DNA from 2 places in the Nissabacter archeti genome. Region 1 is predicted to be linked to the other one. Evidence: predicted binding sites of a transcription regulator. Region 1 holds the regulator's gene; the other holds the start of a gene.

Region 1 (3,114 bases):
TCGCCAGCATCACTCCCACGCGCGCCGCATTGCGCAGTGACATCGATTTCCACGACAGATAGCGGCGCAGCGCCGGCCAGAACGGCAGGCGGTTCTGGGCCGCCATCAGATCACGGCGGTAAAGCGGGCGCTGGGTCTGCAACAGGCGGGCGATACGGCTGAAGTGGTAATAGCAGAAGCGGCCGACCGGGTTGTCCTGGTAACGGTTGGCGAGCTTCTCCAGCGCCTGCAGCTCTTTGTCCATCGCGAACGGCCCGGGGCGGCGATGGTAGAGGATGTCGTCCGCCACCATCCGCAGCCGCTGGGCGATCACTTCCGCATTGCGGCGGATTATCGCTTCTGCCTGGCTCTGCGCCACCAGCTTCTGCACCTCTTCCGGCTGATGGAGGCTGACGGTAATGTGCTCTTGCAGATCCAGCGCCACCTGGAAGGTGCGGAACAGCTGTTTATTGTGCGGGTTATTTTCACTGGAAAGCATGTGCAGCTGCTGGTAGCTCTGGACGATAAGCTCCATCACTTTCTGCTGGCGTTTCAGCAGCGGCGGCAGCGCGGTTTCCGGGTCAGTATGCTGGGTCAGCAGGCTGTATTTCGCCTCCAGATATTCCCCCAGTTCACGGTAGAGCAGGCTTAAGTTTTCGCGCATCGGCTGCTCTTTCCACAGGCGGAACCAGCCCCAGGTAAACAGCCCGTACCAGACTGTCCCGAGCACAAACAGGCCCGGTGCCTGCCACAGCGGTGCCGTCCCGGCCATGCTCAGGGTGAAAATGGCCGCCACCAGGGTACCGTTCAGCAGGCGGCCGTGCAGCGGGCTTATCTCCCCGGTCACGCCGAGCAGCAGCGCCAGCGTCAGCATGATCAGCGGCAGCGGCCAGTGGGCATAGAGCAGCAGCAATTGCAGCACGAGGCTGCACACCGCGAACAGGGTGCCGCCGATGGCCAGCCGTTTGAAGTAACGTTTGTGCGGGGTATCGAGGCCGGCGATGTTGCAGCAGGCAGGGACCAGGGAGAACAGCAGGCCGGTTTGCAGCTGGCCGAACAGCAGGGCAATCGCCGCCGGCAGACAAAGTACCAGCGTTTGTCTGAGCGCGTAATTGACCTCAGGATGGTAGATAAGCCTACGCCACATGGGTGCTCACAAAGACAACGGCGCAGCGCGGGCGGGCCGCGTATGCGCCGTTTTTACGAGAGGTTAACGGGTGCCGTAAACGACAATCGTCTTACCGTGGGCGGAGATCAGGTTCTGATCTTCCAGCATTTTTAGGATACGGCCAACCGTTTCGCGGGAGCATCCCACAATCTGGCCAATTTCCTGACGGGTGATTTTGATCTGCATACCATCCGGGTGCGTCATGGCATCCGGCTGCTTGGCCAGGTTCAGCAAGGTTTGCGCGATCCGGCCGGTCACGTCCAGGAACGCTAAATTGCCGACTTTCTCTGACGTGACCTGCAGGCGGCGCGCCATCTGCGAGGAGAGGCGCATCAGAATATCCGGGTTAACCTGGATCAGCTGACGGAATTTTTTGTAGGAAATCTCCGCCACTTCACAGGCTGTTTTGGCGCGTACCCACGCGCTGCGCTCCTGGCCCTCTTCGAACAGGCCAAGTTCACCGATGAAATCCCCCTGGTTGAGGTAAGAGAGGATCATCTCTTTGCCCTCTTCATCTTTAATCAGCACGGCGACCGAGCCTTTTACGATGTAGTAGAGCGTTTCGGCTTTTTCACCCTGGTGAATCAGCGTACTTTTGGAAGGGTATTTATGAATATGACAATGAGACAGGAACCATTCGAGAGTAGGGTCTGTTTGCGGTTTGCCGAGAACCATTTGCTTTTATCCTCTGTTGTAATCGCTGCCCAAAATCACAGGGCTCAGAGTTCCCTGTACGGCGTTCTTAAAAAGAGATGCATTATTGTAGAGTATTAACTGTCTGATAATGTTGCAAGGTAACGGCCAAAAAGGAACCATCGGGCAGCCCCGCCGCTCCGTTAAAAACCTGACCTTGCTCCATACAGAACATTTTGTTTCGGGTTTGTTTTATCACAGCCAGAACCGGGTGTCTTCTGTTGTCTCGCTTCAGCATGATGAAGATCGGCCTGATTGCCTGTTTTAGTACGGCAAGGTAGGCTGTTTTAAGAAAATAACCGGAGAATGACGTATGCAGGCACGGGTTAAGTGGGTTGAAGGGCTGACGTTTATGGGCGAATCCGCCTCAGGCCACCAGGTTCTGATGGACGGCAATGCCGGTGATAAAGCGCCAAGCCCGATGGAAATGGTGCTGATGTCGGTGGGCGGCTGCAGCGCCATTGATGTGGTTTCTATTCTGCAAAAAGGGCGCAATGATGTGCGGGATTGCGAAGTGCGCCTGACGTCGGCGCGCCGTGACGAGGCACCGCGCACCTTTACGGAGATCAATCTGCATTTTGTGGTGACCGGCAAAGGGCTGACGGAGAAAGCCGTGGAGCGTGCGGTGAATCTGTCAGCGGAGAAATACTGCTCCGTCTCGCTGATGCTGGGTAAGGCCGCCGCGGTCACCCACAGTTTTGAAATTATCGCTGTCGGGTAATCTGACCGGGCGGCTCTTGCGCCGCCCGGCCTCAGATGATTTTCTTCCCTTCCAGCAACCGCTGTACCAGCGGCCCCATGATTAACTCCATCGCCAGCCCCATTTTTCCGCCCGGCACCACCAGCGTGTTGATGTGCGAAATAAATGATCCCTGAAGCATCGCCAGCAGGTAAGGGAAGTCGATAGAATCCAGCCCGCGGAAGTGGATCACCACAAAACTCTCGTCCAGGGAGGGGATCGCTTTGGCGGCAAAGGGGTTGGACGTGTCAACAGTGGGCACACGCTGGAAGTTGATGTGGGTGCGGGAGAACTGCGGCGTGATGTAATTGATGTAATCCTCCATCGATCGCACTACCGAATCCATGACCGCTTCACGCGAATGGCCGCGCTCGCTGGTATCGCGGATCAGTTTCTGGATCCACTCCAGGTTCACGATCGGTACCACGCCCACCAGCAGGTCAACATGCTGGGCGACGTCATGCAACTCCGTGACCACGCCGCCGTGCAGCCCCTCATAAAACAGCACGTCCGTCTCTTCCGGCAGCGGGTGCCA
Region 2 (3,114 bases), on a different contig from region 1:
CCGCAGTTTGAAGCCGGGGGCGATTTCGCTCATCGGGCCGTAATGCTGTTCTACCGGGATGCCGACACCCAGCAGCAATTCACCGGCGCGGGCTTCGGCGGTGTAGCCATCCATTTCACCGTAGGCCACTTCCAGGTCAGCCACTTTGTAGCCGTCCTCTTCGCTCATCTCGGCCATCGCGTAGATGCGGTCGCGTTCTTCTTTCACCTGCCACAGTTCGTCGTGGCCCATGATCACGGTGTCCAGCACGGAGAAATTCTCGTAGGCGAACTGGTCCTGGCGCAATTTACCCAGGCGTTCGTTCGGATCAAGGAACACGTTGCCGCTGCTCGGCACCAGATCCCCGCCGAGAATTTTCATAAAGGTGGATTTGCCGCAGCCGTTGGCGCCGATCAGGCCGTAACGGTTGCCGCCGCCAAATTTGACGGAAATATTTTCGAACAGCGGCTTGCTGCCGAATTGCATGGTGATGTTGTTAGTACTTAACACAACGCTCGCTCTTGTCTGGGAATGTGATGAGGCGCGCATTATGCCATAACCGGCGGGCGGGGTCGCGCATCGTTTTGGTTGTTTTTCGCGCAACAAACAGAAAACCCGGCCGGAGCCGGGTTTTGCGGGCAGGGGAACGGGGATCAGAAGCTGTAGCCGATCACCGCGTAGTAGCCCCAGCCGGTGGACTTGACGTCAAAGTTGCCGTTGCCGAAGTTCAGCTCGGTGCCGTCCTGCCATTGGCCGCCGTTATGGAAGTAACGCGCCACCACAGAGTAGTGCCAGTGGGCGTAGTTCAGCGCCAGGATATGGCTGGAAGCGATGGAGTTGCTGGTCCGGGACTTGTTGCCGTTTTCGTTGAGGTCAGAACCCCAGTCGAAGTTGGTGAAGCCGATGTAGCTGAAGTGGCCGCCCCACAGGTCGCCCAGCGGCAGGAAGTATTTGACCTTGAAGCGGTAGCCGTCCCAGCTGTTTTCGTTGGCGGCGCTGTAGTTTTCCCACTGGTATTTGGCATAGACGTTCAGCGAGAGGTTCAGCGGGGTATGGGTATCGATGTCGGTGCCGAGGCCCATATACCAGGTGTTCTGGCGGTTATCGCTGTCCGGGCCGAGGTCGAAGATATAGTTGTTGGCGAAGTACCACTCTTTGAACGGCCCAAAGCTCAGGTCAGTGCCGGTGAGTTTGTCGATGGAGAAGCGCGGTTCAATCTCCATAAACAGCGGTGAGCCGTTTTTGTCCCAGATGCCGGTATCGTTGCTGTTGCCTGCGCCGAACGTTTTCGGCACATCGAGGTAGCCGTAGAAGTCGAACCAGTCTTTATGGGCGAAAGCTTCATATTCCAGGTAGATATCGTTATTCAGCCGCGGCCCGAAGCGGGTGTGATAGCTGCCCACCACATTGACGCTCTGTTTCCACCAGTCAGAGAGGTATTCCCCCTGATCGCTGGACCCGACATTGGATTCAGCCAAAGCGGTAGCGCTGTAAGAGAGGGCGATCAACGCGCCCGCGGCGAAAAGACGATTTTTCATTGTGGTTACCAGTGCGTGAAGGGGGGCGTTTCCCTGCCGGGTTGGGGAGGTGTCAACCAACAAAACCCGCGGCGGCAGCGTCATTAACGATCATTGCTGTCAAACATTCCGCGACCGGTTTACCGCCGGAACTTCAGAACATTCTTAAGTGTCATGATTTCGTAACTTAATACGCGATTGTGTCAACAAATGTCAATTTGAGTTGCAATGTTATGCATTTGTTTCGTGATCTTGCTCACATATCGTTAATGGCCGTAAAGATACGGATTTTTAACGGTTGCGCAATCGGTTACTTAGAAAAAGTTGAATTTGGGGTAACAAGGGAAGATTTTTTAATCAACACCGGCAACTAAAGGGATATTGAGACAGGCTGAAGGAAGAGAAACACAGAACATATAAGACTCCCCCTACCCTTTCCTGACATACCAAAAGGTTTGCAGTCTGGTGGGGGCGTAAAAATCATTGCTGAGTGAGCCGCAGGGCCGGGCGAGCACACACGACGTGTGCGAGAGGTGCAGTCACGCCGGGAGCGTGTCTGCACCGGCCCGAAAAGCCCGGAGGTGAAACGAAGGGACCCGCTACGCGGGCAATGATTCAGCCGGGGCACCGAAAGCGCGCGGGTGCAGGGCCGGCGCGCCGGCAGGCCCTGCTCGGTTGAGGCTCGGAGGCTCAGGCAGCCAGCGATGCTGAACAACCGAAACATGCCACGTTACCCATTAAAATTAACATGCGGCACTTATGCCCGCGGGTGCAGGGCCGGCGCGCCGGCAGGCCCTGCTCGGTTGAGGCTCGGAGGCTCAGGCAGCCAGCGATGCTGAACAACCGAAACATTCCACCTCGCTGAAACATGCCACCTCACCGAAACATTCCCCAAAACCGATAAACGGATGACGCAGGGCACCAGCCCTACTCCCCCTTCTTATTACTCCGGTAAATCAACACCAACGCCACCGCCAGACACACCAGCGCCGCCAGGCGGTTCCCATTGAGCGGGATCTCCGGGTTATCCAGCCAGCCGAAGCTGTCGATCAGGATGCTCATCGCCAGTTGGCCGAGGATCACCGCCACCGTCGCCACCGCCGTGCCGACACGCGGCACCGCCGTCACCATGATGATGATATACGGCACGCCAAACAGCGCACCGGCCAGTTGCCACTTCGGCACCGTCATCAGCGTTTGCGGATGCGCGCTCTCAAAGAACAGGATCAGCAGCATCGTCACCAGCGCCCCGAGGCTGAAGGTGAGGAACGCACTTTTCAACACCCCGACGCGTGCGCCGAGTTGCCCGTTAATCGCTGCCTGTACGCTCAGCGCGGCCCCGGCGACGATCGCCAGTACCACCATAATCATTTCTGTCATCGTTTATCCCCGTGCAATCAGCCACAGTGCCGCAATAATGAACAGCAGCGCCAGCAGGCGTTCCCTGCCGATTTTCTTCTTCGCCCCACCAAACCAGCCGTAATGGTCGATCAGCACACTTTTGGCCACCTGCCCGGAGAGAATGGCGATCATGGTCATGGCCAGCCCGATAACCGGCGTGGTCAGCGTCAGCACCACTACATACACCGGCCCCAGGATGCCGCCGAGCAGTTGCCAG

What was found. Region 1 encodes CRP, which controls carbon source genes, mostly activating them, when cyclic AMP is high. Its sites were predicted from a motif close to ATGTGANNNNNNTCACAT; they were not measured.
Region 2: the regulator CRP is predicted to act here: its motif matches at 1,741-1,758, upstream of JK232_RS12380 (nucleoside-specific channel-forming protein Tsx).

The regions. Positions count from the first base shown of each region.
Region 1 covers NZ_JAERKB010000002.1:345,928-349,041, forward strand. Annotated here, with positions in the region: gene JK232_RS04290 (YccS/YhfK family putative transporter) at 1-1,126, opposite strand, end outside; gene crp (cAMP-activated global transcriptional regulator CRP) at 1,190-1,822, opposite strand; gene JK232_RS04300 (OsmC family protein) at 2,154-2,561, shown strand; gene JK232_RS04305 (phosphoribulokinase) at 2,593-3,114, opposite strand, start outside.
Region 2 covers NZ_JAERKB010000008.1:140,596-143,709, reverse strand. Annotated here, with positions in the region: gene JK232_RS12385 (ABC-F family ATPase) at 1-489, opposite strand, end outside; gene JK232_RS12380 (nucleoside-specific channel-forming protein Tsx) at 633-1,517, opposite strand; gene JK232_RS12375 (DMT family transporter) at 2,424-2,876, opposite strand; gene JK232_RS12370 (DMT family transporter) at 2,880-3,114, opposite strand, start outside.